One region of the Pseudomonas sp. GW821-FHT03A09 genome, then DNA from elsewhere that is predicted to be linked to it. Evidence: predicted binding sites of a transcription regulator. Region 1 holds the regulator's gene; each other region holds the start of a gene.
The links. The regulator FliA, encoded in region 1, starts transcription of late flagellar genes. The targets are predictions, from matches to a motif close to CTAAAGTTTNNNNNNNNNNNGCCGNTAA.

Region 1 (3,609 bases):
ATCACGTCCATCAATTCCGAATCAACGTGACGCTCACCCTTGCGCAGGATGTCGAACACGTTCTCGGCGATGTGGCAGCACTCCACCAGCTCATGGAGCTGGAGGAAGCCGGCGCCCCCTTTTACAGTGTGAAAACCGCGAAAAATTGCATTGAGCAGGTTCGCATCATCCGGACGGCTTTCCAGCTCGACCAGTTGCTCGGACAGTTGCTCTAAAATTTCGCCGGCCTCTACAAGGAAATCCTGAAGGATTTCTTCATCGGCGCCGAAGCTCATGTGGGTGCTCCTTAGAAGCCTAAACTGGACAGCAAATCGTCTACGTCGTCTTGCCCGGATACAACGTCTTCACGTTTATCGGCATGAATCTGCGGACCTTCACCCTTGGCGAGATGTTTTTGTGGATCTTTTTCCGAGAGGATCGCTGCGCGGTCATGTTCGATACCGGCAAAACGGTCAACCTGGCCGGCCATCAGCACCAATTTGAGCAGGTTGCTTTCCACTTCCGTGACCAATTGGGTCACGCGCTTGATCACCTGGCCGGTAAGGTCCTGGTAATCCTGAGCCAACAGAATGTCGTTGAGGTTGCTGGAAACCGTGCGGTTTTCCTGCTCACTGCGCGACAGAAAACCCTCAACACGACGCGCCAATTCACGAAACTCTTCCGCGCCCACTTCCCGACGCATGAAGCGACCCCAGTCAACGCTCAGGGCCTGGGCTTCATTGGCCATACCGTTGACCAGAGGCGTGGCGTTTTCCACCAGATCCATGGTGCGGTTGGCCGCCGCCTCAGTCAGCCTGACCACGTAGGACAGGCGTTCGGTGGCATCGGTGATTTGCGAAATCTCTTCGGCCTGGGGCATGTGCGGGTCAATCTGAAAATTGACGATTGCACTGTGCAGCTCACGCGTCAGCTTGCCCACTTCCTGATACAGGCCGCGGTCACGGGTCTGGTTGAGCTCATGGATTAACTGCACCGCGTCGCCGAACTGGCCTTTTTCCAGGCTGTCGACCAACTGGTGAGCATGCTTTTTCAGGGTCGACTCGAAGTCTCCCTGTGACGTTTCGTTATGCTCCATAGCTCCCCCGTGGCAGCATCAATGACCGATGCGTTCGAAGATTTTTTCGATCTTCTCTTTCAAGGCCAGCGCCGTGAATGGCTTGACCACGTAACCGTTGACCCCGGCTTGGGCGGCTTCGATGATCTGCTCACGCTTGGCTTCAGCGGTCACCATCAGCACAGGCAGGCTGCGCAGTTTTTCGTCGGCGCGCACGTGGCGCAGCAGGTCGATACCGGTCATGCCCGGCATGTTCCAGTCGGTTACCAGAAAGTCGATGCTCCCGCTGTTGAGGATCGGAATCGCCGTAATGCCGTCATCCGCCTCGACCGTGTTGGTGAACCCAAGGTCACGCAACAGGTTTTTTATGATCCGCCGCATCGTTGAGAAATCATCAACGATGAGGATTTTCATGTTCTTGTCCAATTCGACCTCCAAGCAGTCTTAAACGCGCCCAGCACCTGGACGCGCCATTTCAATCAACAGGCGTTACACAAAAAGGACTGCCCAGGGCACCACGGAACGAACCCGGCCTCGCCAGGGGCAAGGTCGGTAGCGTCTGCAGTGTCCCCACACTGCCTGTCAGCGCGCGCGCCACTCTCCCAATCGCCCCCGCAAGCGGGCCGCGCACTGGCTATGCAATTGGCTGACACGCGATTCGCTGACCCCCAGGACCTCACCGATTTCCTTGAGGTTCAGCTCTTCGTCGTAGTACAGCGCCAGCACCAGTCGCTCACGCTCCGGCAAATTGGCAATCGCGTCCGCCAACGCCCCCTGGAAACGTTCATCTTCCAGGTCGCGCGACGGCTCGAGATGTGCACTCGCGCCGTCCTCGTGCAGCCCTTCGTGTTCGCCGTCCTGCAACAGGTCGTCGAAACTGAACAGGCGGCTGCCCAAGGTATCGTTCAAAATCCCGTAGTAATCATCGAGACTCAATTGGAGTTCGGCCGCAACTTCATGATCTTTAGCGTCACGGCCTGTTTTTGCTTCAATTGCGCGAATTGCATCGCTGACCATTCGCGTGTTGCGGTGTACCGAACGCGGCGCCCAATCCCCTTTACGCACTTCATCGAGCATCGCGCCACGGATACGGATACCCGCATACGTCTCGAAACTCGCACCCTTGCTCGCGTCGTATTTGGTCGACACTTCGAGCAGGCCGATCATGCCAGCCTGGATCAGGTCTTCCACCTGCACGCTGGCCGGCAAGCGCGCCAGCAAGTGGTAGGCAATGCGCTTGACCAAAGGCGCATAGCGCTCGATCAATTCGCCTTGGCTGTCACGTGCTGACTTTTTGTAAAGGTTGTAGCCGCTGGATGTCATAGCACCGGTCCTGCGCTCGTCTGATGCACCAATCGCTCGACGAAAAACTCCAGATGCCCCCGCGGGTTGGCAGGCAACGGCCAGGTATCGACCTTCTGGGCAATAGCCTTGAACGCCAGTGCGCACTTCGAACGAGGGAACGCTTCATAGACTGCACGCTGCTTTTGCACAGCCTTGCGCACACACTCGTCATAAGGAACTGCGCCGACGTATTGTAAAGCGACATCGAGGAAGCGATCCGTGACCTTGGTCAACTTGGCGAACAGGTTTCGGCCTTCCTGCGGGCTTTGGGCCATATTGGCCAGCACGCGGAAGCGGTTCATGCCGTAGTCGCGGTTAAGCAGTTTGATCAGGGCGTAGGCGTCGGTGATCGAGGTGGGTTCGTCGCAAACCACCAGCAGCACTTCTTGCGCGGCGCGCACGAAACTGACCACGGACTCGCCGATCCCGGCGGCGGTGTCGATCACCAGCACGTCGAGGTTGTCGCCGATATCGCTGAAGGCCTGGATCAGGCCGGCATGCTGCGCCGGGCTCAGGTGCACCATGCTCTGAGTGCCCGAGGCGGCCGGCACGATACGAATGCCACCGGGGCCCTGCAGCAGCACATCGCGCAGCTCGCAACGGCCCTCGATCACATCGGCGAGGGTATGTTTGGGTGTCAGCCCCAGCAGAACGTCCACGTTCGCCAAGCCCAGGTCAGCATCCAGCAGCATGACGCGACGGCCAAGCTCTGCCAGGGCCAGGGACAAATTCACTGACACGTTAGTTTTCCCGACGCCACCTTTGCCGCCGGTCACCGCGATCACCTGTACGGGATGCATGCTGCCCATTTTATTTCTTTACCTTGTCTTGCTTAGACGCAGGCTACATGGCTTGGCCGCGTGAATCGCTTGCAGACCATCAATGTAGATACATTTCACGGCGCTCATCCTGTCTCAACCGACCCGTTTTGCCGGGTTGTGGTAGAGATCGGCGAACATATCGGCCATCGCTTCCTCGCTAGGCTCTTCTTGCATTTGCACACTGACAGCACGGCTGACCAACTGATGACGACGCGGCAGATGCAAATCATCTGGAATCCGCGGGCCGTCGGTCAGGTAGGCGACCGGTAACTCATGACTGATGGCCAAGCTCAACACCTCGCCCAGGCTCGCGGTTTCATCGAGCTTGGTGAGGATGCAGCCGGCCAGGCCGCAGCGCTTGTAGCTGTGATACGCAGCGGTAAGAACCTG
Region 2 (3,609 bases), on a different contig from region 1:
AGCCGCAGCGATGTGGAAGCGGGCTTCATCGAGTTCAACGACCTGATCGGCACTTGCCGTTTCCGCGACTGCAAACACGACCGCGAGCCGGGCTGCGCGCTGCTCAAGGCATTGGAAGATGGCCGCGTGCAGCAGCAACGCATGAACAGCTATCGTTCGATTATTGCGAGCTTGCCTGAGAGCAGTTACTAAACTGCCCCTACCAAAAGGCCGCGATCATCGCGGCCTTTTTGTATGTGGATTACGATCCGGGTGCCGGCGCAGGCACCGTAGGATCCTTCATCCCACCGTCATCAAACAGGTTCAGCTTCTGCCGCAGTTCATGGGGCGGCAACGGCTCCTGCTCTGGTGGAAGAGCGTTCGGATCCGCCGGCACTTCACCCGGTGCGCCGTCGCCTTGGACCGGTGCTGGTTTGGCCCCTTGATCACCCTCAATCGCACGCTGAGCCTTTTTGGTCAGCACCACGATATCAATCCGGCGATTGACCGGGTTGAACGGGTCCGCGGAATCAAACAACTGCGAGGAAGCAAACCCCACCACTCGCGCCACTTGCGGGTCCGGGTAGCTGCCAGCCACCAGCGCGCGGCGTGCGGCGTTGGCACGGTTGGCCGAGAGTTCCCAGTTACCGAAGTCGCCCTGGCCCGCATACGGCTTGGCATCGGTGTGGCCACTAATACTGATCTTGTTCGGCACCGCCTTGATGGTGTCGGCCATGGCCAGCAGGATGTCTTCGAAATACGGCTTCAAGCGTGCGCTGCCGGAGTCGAACATCGGCCGGTTGGCGGCGTCAGTGATCTGGATACGCAAGCCCTCAGGCGTGATTTCGAAGGAGATCTGGTCCTTGAACTTCAGCAGTTGCGGGTTTTCCTCAACCTTGGTCTGCAACTCCTTCAGCAGCAATTCCAGACGTTCCTGTTCGACTTGCTCAGCCATGGCCTCGACGGTGTCGCGCTCGACTGGAATCTTTTCCTGAGGAGCTTCGGTCTTGACCTCCGGGTTGATGGTGCGCTCAGGCGCCAACTGCGGCGAGCCGCCCAGGTCGATCACAAAAGGCGTACCACTTTCCGAGAAACCAATCGGGTCTTTGAAGTAACCGGCAATGGCGATCTTTTGTTCCGGTGTGGCGGTGGACATCAGCCACAGCACCAGGAAGAACGCCATCATCGCCGTCGCAAAGTCGGCGAAGGCGATTTTCCAGGCGCCGCCATGATGCCCCGCAGCGAAGCGCTTGACGCGCTTGATGATTATCGGCTGGTTGTTTTCCATGGCTTAGCGACCGCGAACCGCTTGTTCCAGCTCGGCAAAACTTGGGCGATGTTTCGGGTACAGCACCTTGCGCCCGAACTCCACCGCCAGCGACGGCGGCATACCGGAGGCCGAAGCCACCAGGCACGCCTTGATCGCCTCGTAGAGATTCACTTCTTCCTTGGCGTCATGGGCCAGGGAAGTCGCCAGCGGGCCAAAGAAACCGTAGGCCGCGAGAATACCGAAGAAGGTACCCACCAGAGCCGCACCCACGTGCATGCCGATGGCCTTCTGGTCGCCTTCGCCCAAGGAAGCCATGGTCACCACGATACCGAGTACTGCCGCGACGATACCGAAACCCGGCATACCGTCGGCAATGCCAGTGACGGCGTGGGAAGGATGTTCGAGTTCTTCCTTGAGGCTGAACAGCTCCATGTCGAACAGGCCTTCCAGCTCATGGGGGGCCATGTTGCCGGAGGACATGATGCGCAGGTAGTCACAGATGTAGGCCGTCATGCGCTCATCTTTGAGCACGGCCGGGTACTTGGCGAAAATCGGGCTGGCAGCAGCGTCTTCGATATCGCCTTCGATGGCCATCATGCCTTCGCGGCGGCTCTTGTTGAGGATCTCGTAGATCAGGCCCAGCACTTCCAGGTAGAAGGTGTGGGAGAAGCGCGAGCTGAACATGCCCAGCGACTTCTTGATCACGTGCATGGTCATGTAGCCGGGGTTGGCCTGCAAGAAAGCACCAAACGCAGCGCCGCCGATAATCAGCACTTCGAAGGGCTGGATCAATGCGGCAATTTTACCGTGGGACAGGACGTACCCACCGAGCACGCTTGCGATGACGACGATGATGCCGATAATTTTAGCCATAGGAGATTGGTACTTGCGCCGTCGGGTTCATGGACATAGTGGGTGCAGCTGAAAAACTCTTGTTCTACTTATCGGCAAAACTGCGCCAGACTATAGCCCGTTAAGGCGAAAAGCCAATTCGGCCCGTTCCGGGCGTGTTGAATGCAAGTGATGATCGCGCCCCAATCATGGCTAATGAAACGACAGTCCCAACTACAAAACCCACCACCCTCGCCGCTTGGATCAAGCGCCTGGATGAGGTGCCGCTGCCTGTTCCCCAAGCCAGCCATGAACGTGTGTGCAAAGCCATTCGCGACAGCCGCAGTTCATTACGAGATATTGCCGAGCTGATGCAAAACAGCCCGGCGCTGGTACTCAGCGTGATGCGCGAGGCCAACAGCCACACCCACGGCAGCATGGCAGAGCCGGCGGAAAACCTTGAAGTGGCGCTCAACCGCCTCGGCCTCAAGCGCGCTGAAGAACTGCTGGCGCGCCTGCCCTCGGTGCCCGCTCAGGAAATTCCCGTGGCGTTGCGCCAATTGTTGCTGGTGAGCCAGCACGCCTCGCAGCAAGCCAACGGTTTGTTCGGCAGCCGCCTGGCGCGTTTGTGGCAAGACATTCACTGGGGCAGCCTGCTGTTTCTGTCGCCGTTGTGGCCGATGGCCGTCGCTTATCCCAAACTCCTGGAAAAATGGGAGTTGCGGGTGATTCACAAGGGCCAGTCGGCGCACCAGGTCGAGCATGAGCTGTTCGGCGTACGACTGTTGGATTTGTGCCTTGGCTTGACCGAAGCCTGGCACTTGCCGATCTGGGTGTCCCAAGGCTACCACCTGCTCTTGAGCGAACAGCGCCTGCTGGTCAAAGCGCTGCATATCGCCCGCGAAGACGAGGCGCTGCGCCACCAGCAACTGCTGGATGCCGAACCCAACCTGCGGCGCTGGCTGAACCAGCCGGCCAATACAGTACTGCTGGCCAACGGCCTGGCACTGTCGGCCCAGGAGTCCTGGACCTGCCCGCACACAGAACGCTGGCAATACCTCACTGCGCTCTACCTGCAAGAACCTCTGGGCGACGTACAGCAACAGGTCCACCAACAAGCGGTGATCAGCGCCCGCCACACCTTGATGCCTGACCTATGGCACCCGGCGTTGTCGCTTATCTGGCCGTGGCATGTGCAGAAGATCCATCGCGGCCTGTTGCCCGCGCCGCCGCCCACCGCCGAAGCCTTGGCCGTGTGGCGCAAGCGTTGCACCGAACTGCTGGTCGAACCGAGCCGCTTCGCCAACGCCATGCACCTCACTACTTGTGCCAAAGAAGCCTTGGTGGCCAGCGGTATGCAACGTGTGTTGCTGCTCATGGCAGACCGCGCCTTGAGTACGTTGCGTGTGCATCAAGCCGATGGTCTGCCGAAGGATGCCGCGCACCTGAGCCTGGACGTGGTCAACAGCACGCTGCTGCAGCGCCTGCTGGAAAAATCCGCCCAGGTACGCCTCACACCCGACAACCAT
Region 3 (3,609 bases), 330 kb from region 1:
TGATCGTCGAGTATCGCTGACAGCCATGTTGCTGGTGACCTATGGCATTGGCGCCAGCGTCGGGCCCCTGCTGGCAGGTGTGGTAATGAAGTTGTTCGGCAGCCACATGCTGTACGCATTTTTCAGTCTGTGCGCGTTGATACTGGTGTGGCGTATCCGGCCGAAGGCAGTGACTAACTTGCATCAGGTTGATGACGCCCCGCTGCATCACGTGGCGATGCCCGACAGTATGTCCAGTTCACCATTGGTGGCTGCGTTGGATCCACGTGTCGATGAAGCGGTGGTGCAGGAGCAGATGCAAACCACCGTAACGGAGCCTGAAGCCAATTCGGAAGCACCCGTTGAAGAGGCCACACCTGATACACCGCCAGAGCATCCGGACCCGGACGATCATCCGCATGACCTGAGCAGGGCGCGCCCCTGAAAGCAAAAACGGGCAGATCCCATCAGGATCTGCCCGTTTTTTTTGATGCGAGTGTTAATGCTTAAAAATCGTCATCTTTGTCGAAGCGTCGCGCTTCACGCTGTAGCTGATACACAAATCGTTCTACCTGGCGCTGCACCAGGCCGCTCATGTTATGGAAGCGCACACCGGCGAACGTGGTGTTGATCTTGTCTTCGAAGTGCAGGTAGCGCAGTTCCACGGAGGTGCTCATGCTGCCAAACGGGAGAGCGGCGATAAAGCGATCATAGACCTGGCCCAATTGCAGGCGCTCGGAGATATCGCCTTCAAAGCGCAGCTTGCAGCCGGTGGCGGAGATATCCAGCAACTTGCCACTGATCGGTGCCTTGAGTTTTTCGCCACCCAACTCGATATTCACCAACTGCGCCAGCTTCAACGCGGCCCGGAAGGCATTGCGTCGCTGATGGTAGACCACCTCGTCAGGCATGCTTCCGGTATAGATGCGGTGGCCATCTTTCTCGCTGATGGTCAACGTGCCGTTGCTTTCCCAGGCAACCCGTACACCTTCATGGAAGCCTTCGATACGGAACGGTTCGCCATTTTCGAGGTAGCGTTCGCCGTCACGGGGAATCATTTCGTCCAGGGCCAGCGTCTTGCTGTCCCGCTCAATGTCTACCAGATAACTTTGGAAGCGCTGGCTGCGTTCGTGGAAGGTGATGATCAGCGGGTCATGGCTTTCCTGCAGCATCCGCAAAGTGCCGGCGATTTCCAGAGGCGTGGTGAGGACCTTGGGTGGCTGCGGGGCATCTTCCGCATTAAGGGCGTTGAACACGGTTCTTCCATCTCCAGGCAAAATACGACTACACGCAAGAACCGGCATTTTGCCAGCATGTGGCGCGCCTTGGATAGGTCGCGCGGTAAACCAGTGTCAGGCTTGGCTGCGGGTGCTTGGTTTGACCAGGCGTGATGTGGACCCCTGGGCGTTGTAGAGGGCCGGAGGCTCTCCGCCATGGAGTATACGCAGCTGGTTGGCGGTCGTGGCTTGCTGAAGCTGGATCGACTGACCGTTGAGCAGGTTGGCTTCCTGGCACTGGGCGAGCAATTGATTGAGCGCGCTGCTCTGCGCCAGCAGTTGGTCGCCGACCGAGGAGTGGCTGGCCAGTTGGGCAAGTCCGTCGTGATCAGCTGGCAGGCCCAGACTGAGGAGAATTTCGCTGCGCTTCTTGCCGTGCTGTTCAAGCAGCACAATCAGCGACTGTTTGCGTGCCAGGATCTCTTCCAGCAAGCGCATGTCCCGGCCGTAGAGAGCCAGGGATTCTTCTTTGAGCAGCTCGAGCAAATGTTGCGTCGGCGCCAGATCATCAATGATCAGTTGGAGCAAATGTTCGTCGTGGTGCATGGCTGGCCTTGGGTTTTAAGCGTCCAAAAGCCCTGCGCAGGCCTTTGCCTAGCGCTCGGCTTCGAAGTTAAGCAGCTTGCTGGCTACACGGTTGCTGTCGACTTTATAGCTGCCATCGGCGATAGCCTGTTTCAACTCGGCCACGCGGGCTTTATTGACAACCGGTTGATCACGCAGCGAGTCAGTGACCTTCTGCAACTGTTGAGCCTCATTGCTCAGGTGTACCGATTCCCCACTCTGGCTGGCACCGGCCTGTTCTGCCTTGGCGGGCGCAGGCTGGGGTTTGGCTTCTACACTGTCCTTCGCACCGCTGGTGCGCGTAGAGCCGGGCAAAGCCGGGGTGTTATTCAAACGACTGAAATCAATGACCATGTTAAAAAACCTCTGGGTATTTGGACGCTTGCCATGTTTTCGGCCATACCCGGACAAACTTTAGGCGCGATTGACAATAAACCTGTACAGGTCCACATCCAACGCACAGTGTAGGAAAAGCTAGCGTTTCACACCAGCGAACTATAACGCTACCTCGACTTGGCCTGGTGCTGTCACTCGCGCCTTGATCACACGGTTGGAATTAAGGTTTTTGACCCTGATCTGTTCGCTCATGCCGCCGTTGGACAGTGCTTCTCCCGGCATCTTCACGCTCAGCGCGCCGCTGCTGGCGGAAATCACCACCTGATCACCTTTGCGGATGACCTCTGCTTGCTCTAAATGGACAAGCGTGATGACCTGGTCGGTGACCATTGGTCGGGTAAGTTTCTGCCCTATCGCCTGGTCCAGTGAGGTCAGGTAGCCCTGATTGATCAGGCCGATATCTCGCTCACGCAGGGCAATGTCTTCAACACCAATAATGCCGGTGCGCTTCAGGGGGCGGGTAACGACTACCACGTCACGGAACAGCTTGACCTGGGCGGGAACGAACACCGTCCAGGGGGATGAGCCCTCGCAGCGCACTTTTACCGTCACACGCCCGATGGGCTGAGCAGGGCTTTCCAGGGTGGCTGTCAATTCCTTGTCGCACATTGGCATGCGTAGGCGCGGGTCTAACTGGTTGACCTGGATTTCATAACGGCCCGGCGTCTGGGTCGTCGCCAGATAATCTTCTACAGTGAACTCAAGAAAGCCTTGAGTGACGCCGATAAGGAGATCAGGCAAGGTGACATTATCTGCGCGGGCCGTGGCGCTCGAGCCCAAGGCAAGTAGCGTCAGCAAGGCGCAGAGCAATCTGCCGTAGCGTGGGGAGCCGTGGCGTCGGGAAACTGTCGTTTTAATGTTCATAGCCAATAAATAGCAAAGCTCGTGCCGTTTAGTGTTGGGTGCGCGTCGCACCCCCAAAGGTTTTAACGTAGGAGTCTGGGCATGGCAGGAGTAATGGATTCAGTAAACCAGCGGACACAGCTGGTAGGGCAGAATCGCCTGGAGTTGTTGCTTTTTCGCCTGGACGGCAAGCAGCTATATGGCATCAACGTGTTTAAAGTGCGGGAAGTGCTGCAGTGTCCCAAGCTGACCATCATGCCCAAGTCGAGCCCGGTGGTGTGTGGCGTGGCCAACATCCGTGGTGCGACCATTCCGATTCTCGACCTGGCCATGGCCACGGGATCCTCCGGTTTGCAGGACCGTGAAAGCCCGTTCGTGATCATCACCGAGTACAACACCAAGACCCAGGGTTTCCTGGTGCGCTCGGTAGAGCGCATCGTCAATATGAACTGGGAAGAGATTCATCCGCCGCCCAAGGGCACCGGGCGCGACCACTACCTCACAGCGGTGACGCGGGTGGATAACCAGTTGGTGGAAATCATCGACGTGG
Region 4 (3,609 bases), on a different contig from region 1:
GTTCGGCGGCGGTGGCGATCTGCGAGTTCATCGCCTGGATGGTCGAGACCGTGCGGGTGATGCTCGCCAAGGCGCTGCCTGCGCGGCGGGTCAGCTCGACGCTGCTGTCGGTCAGGCTGCGGCTGTTGTCCATGATGGTTGCCACATGCTGGGTGCCGCCTTGCAGGCCGACGATCAGCTCTTCGATCTCTTCGGTGGACTTCTGGGTGCGCTGGGCCAGGCTGCGCACTTCATCAGCCACCACCGCGAAACCGCGTCCGGCCTCACCCGCGCGTGCGGCTTCAATCGCCGCGTTCAGCGCGAGCAGGTTGGTTTGTTGGGCCACCGACTTGATCACATCGAGCACGCTGCCGATCTTGTCGCTTTCGCGCTTCAGATTGCCCATGGCCGCCGTGGAGTTGCCGACTTCGCTGGCCAGGCGTTCGATCTGGGCAATGGCTTCACCGACTACCTTGTCGCCTTCACGGGCCTGTTGGTCAGCGGCCACGGCGGCTTCGGAGGCTTCTTCGGCGTTACGCGCCACTTCCTGCACGGTAGCGGCCATTTCGTTCATGGCGGTGGCCACCTGGTCGGTTTCGACCTTCTGGCTGTTGACCCCGGCGCTGGTCTGTTCGGTCACGGCTGACAGCTGCTCGGCGGCGCTGGCGATCTGTGTCACGCCGTCGCTGATGCCGCCGATCAGCTCGCGCAGGCCCACGGTCATGCTTTGCATGGCGCGTTGCAATTGGCCCAATTCGTCTTGGCGCAAAGAGTCGAGGTTGTGGCTCAGGTCGCCAGAGGCCACGCGCTCTGCGACTTTGAGGGTCTGGTTCAATGGGATGACGATCTGGCGGGTGATGGCCCAGGCGGCGACCATACCGAAAACCAACGCCAACACGGTGGCCAGCAGCAACAGTTGTTTGGCCTGCGCCGCGTCAGCATCACGCACTGCCGTTTGCGACGTGGTGAGTTTTTCGCTGTGGCTCAGCAGGATGTCGCCTTGGGCGTTCATCGTCGCCAAGGCTGCCGCGCTGGCGACCTGGGAGTCACGATACTGGCTGACGGCAGCGCGATAGGCTTGCAGTGACACGCCGGATTCTTGCAGGTTCGCCTGGTACGGCGCCGGTAGTTGGCCTTGCAGTTCGCTGATTTTTTTCAGGGCGTTGTCGATGGCATCCAGGGCTGGCTGTTCGGCTTCCGTCTTGCCGCTGTAGGTGTAGCCGCGAACCTGGAAGCGCGATTGCTGGATCAGCTTGCTCAAGTCCACCACGCTATTGAATTGGGCGACGCTGTCGCCCTGCAGCAAGGTTTTTTCGATCTCGTTGATCTTGGCCACGGCATTGTCGGCGGTATCGCCCAGTTGGCTGCGGGCGCCTTCGCGCTTGAGACCGGCCTGGACCATGGCGGCGAAGGCCTTTTTAAATTGATTCAGGGCTTCCAGTTGTTGCTCGACCAGGGCCTTGTCGTCGGGCTGTTCGATCAGGGCTTCGGCGGTTTTCAGGCCACTGTCCAACTGCGTGAGCAGGCCATTGACCGCATCCGTGCCTTGCTCGCCGCGACGCATCTCGAAGTCCAGGCGTGCCAGTCGCAGGTCTTTGGTCAGGCTGTTGAGGCTGGAGATAAAACCCAGCTTGTCGCCGCGGCTGATCACGTCGCCGAGGCCGGTCCAGCCGGTGAAGGTGATCAACAGCGTCAGGATCAACACCAAGCCAAAGCCAATGCTCAGCTTGCGATTGACGCTCACATTCCCCAGTTTTGCGGCTAACCAACGATACATGCTGCGATCTCCTTTGGAACAAGGCTTGGACTTATTCAAAGGTTATCGGCCTGCATTGGGGATTCTGTAGCGAAGCTGCACCAGTGTGGGAGGGGGCTTGCTCCCGATGGCGGTGGCTCAGTACTAGAAGTGTTGGCTGACCCGACGCTATCGGGGGCAAGCCCCCTCCCACAGTGTTTAGAACAGGCGGGCGAGCAGGGCGGTGACGGCGGTTTCGACCCGCAGGATGCGTGCACCCAGTTGCACGGGCTGCAAGCCGGCCTTGGTCAGCAGGTCCACTTCGTAGGGAATCCAGCCTCCCTCGGGGCCAATGGCTAGCGTGACCGCTTCATCCAGCCCACGCGGGCAGGCCGGGTAATCACCGGGATGGCCGATCAGGCCCAGGGTGCCTGCGGTCATGGCCGGCAAACGGTCTTCAACGAACGGCTTGAAGCGTTTTTCGATAATGATCTCGGGCAGCACCGTATCTCGCGCCTGTTCCAGGCCCAGAATCAATTGCTCACGAATGGCTTCAGGTTCCAGGAACGGGGTTTGCCAGAAACTTTTTTCCACGCGGTAGCTGTTGATCAGCACCACTTTCGGCACGCCCATGGCCGCGACGGTTTGCAGCACTCGGCGCAGCATTTTCGGGCGTGGCAGGGCCAGTAACAGCGTCAGGGGCAGCTTGGCCGGCGGCGGCTGGTCGAAGCTGACTTGCAGCTCGGCTTCAGCCGCTTCCAGGCGCAGCAATTGCGCATTGCCCATCAGCCCGCCGATGCGGCCGACGCGCAGGCTGTCGCCGACGGCGGCACGGTGAACTTCCTGCATGTGCACCAGGCGGCGATCACGCAGGACCACTCGGTCGGCCGCGATAAAGTCGGCCTCTTCTAGTAGCAGCAGGTTCACGGCTGGGTCGCCGGCGGCTGGTCGTCGTCGGTTTGGTCATCCGGGTGCTCGCCGCGCTTGCTCACCAGGCTGCCGAACAGGATGCCGATTTCGAACAACATCCACATCGGAACGGCCAGCAAGGTCTGCGAGAAGATATCCGGTGGGGTCAGGATCATACCGACCACAAAGCAGCCAATGATCACGTACGGGCGGATCTTGCGCAGGTATTTGACGTCGACCACACCGATCCATACCAGCAGCACTACGGCCACCGGAATTTCGAAGGCCACGCCAAAGGCAAAGAACAGCGTCATCACGAAGTCGAGGTAACTGGTGATGTCGGTCATCATCTCCACGCCGGCCGGGGTGGCGGCGGCGAAGAATTTGAAGATCAGCGGAAACACCAGGAAGTAGGCGAACGCCATGCCGGTGTAGAACAGCAGGATGCTCGACACCAGCAACGGTACGGCGATGCGCTTCTCATGCTTGTACAGGCCCGGCGCGATAAAGCCCCAGATCTGATGCAGGATCACCGGGATCGCCAGGAACAGCGAGACCATCATGGTCAGCTTCAGCGGCGTGAGGAACGGCGACGACACATCGGTGGCGATCATCGTCGCGCCTGCCGGCAAGTACTGGCGCAATGGCGTGGAGACGAAGGTATAGATCTGCTGGGTAAAGGCGAACAGCCCGGCAAAGATGATGAAGATGGCCGCTACGCAACGCAGCAGGCGGGTACGCAGCTCGGTGAGGTGCGAGACCAGCGGCATGTGCTGGTCGTTTTCCGGTTTATCAGCGCTCATGGGGCTCGCGGCGGCAATGTAGGGTCATGGGGCGCGGGCGACGCGACAGGCGTCGGCGCAGGCTCGGTTGGCGCAGGGGGCGTGGCTTCTGCGACGGGGGCTGGCGCAATGCTGTTTTCGGCCACAGGTTCCACCGGTTTGGCCGGCTCCTGTACCGGCGACAGGATTTTCCGGGCTTCCTGT

Region 2: a site for FliA is predicted at 2,191-2,218, ahead of motA (flagellar motor stator protein MotA). Genes of this name have one in related genera too.
Region 3: a site for FliA is predicted at 2,211-2,238, ahead of flgM (flagellar biosynthesis anti-sigma factor FlgM). Genes of this name have one in related genera too.
Region 4: a site for FliA is predicted at 1,799-1,826, ahead of AC07V4_RS04275 (methyl-accepting chemotaxis protein). Genes of this name have one in related genera too.

Annotation. Positions count from the first base shown of each region.
Region 1 is NZ_JBWKUX010000004.1:201,480-205,088, forward strand. Features, by position in the region: gene AC07V4_RS08780 (chemotaxis protein CheA) at 1-275, opposite strand, end outside; gene AC07V4_RS08785 (protein phosphatase CheZ) at 287-1,075, opposite strand; gene AC07V4_RS08790 (chemotaxis response regulator CheY) at 1,094-1,468, opposite strand; gene fliA (RNA polymerase sigma factor FliA) at 1,637-2,377, opposite strand; gene fleN (flagellar synthesis regulator FleN) at 2,374-3,207, opposite strand; gene flhF (flagellar biosynthesis GTPase FlhF) at 3,313-3,609, opposite strand, start outside.
Region 2 is NZ_JBWKUX010000002.1:184,278-187,886, forward strand. Features, by position in the region: gene rsgA (small ribosomal subunit biogenesis GTPase RsgA) at 1-192, shown strand, start outside; gene motB (flagellar motor protein MotB) at 242-1,267, opposite strand; gene motA (flagellar motor stator protein MotA) at 1,271-2,122, opposite strand; gene AC07V4_RS03670 (HDOD domain-containing protein) at 2,290-3,609, shown strand, end outside.
Region 3 is NZ_JBWKUX010000004.1:530,580-534,188, reverse strand. Features, by position in the region: gene AC07V4_RS10315 (MFS transporter) at 1-424, shown strand, start outside; gene AC07V4_RS10310 (flagellar brake protein) at 486-1,235, opposite strand; gene AC07V4_RS10305 (flagella synthesis protein FlgN) at 1,332-1,802, opposite strand; gene flgM (flagellar biosynthesis anti-sigma factor FlgM) at 1,851-2,174, opposite strand; gene flgA (flagellar basal body P-ring formation chaperone FlgA) at 2,316-3,080, opposite strand; gene AC07V4_RS10290 (chemotaxis protein CheV) at 3,162-3,609, shown strand, end outside.
Region 4 is NZ_JBWKUX010000002.1:331,149-334,757, reverse strand. Features, by position in the region: gene AC07V4_RS04275 (methyl-accepting chemotaxis protein) at 1-1,756, opposite strand, end outside; gene AC07V4_RS04270 (16S rRNA (uracil(1498)-N(3))-methyltransferase) at 1,934-2,641, opposite strand; gene tatC (twin-arginine translocase subunit TatC) at 2,638-3,426, opposite strand; gene tatB (Sec-independent protein translocase protein TatB) at 3,423-3,609, opposite strand, start outside.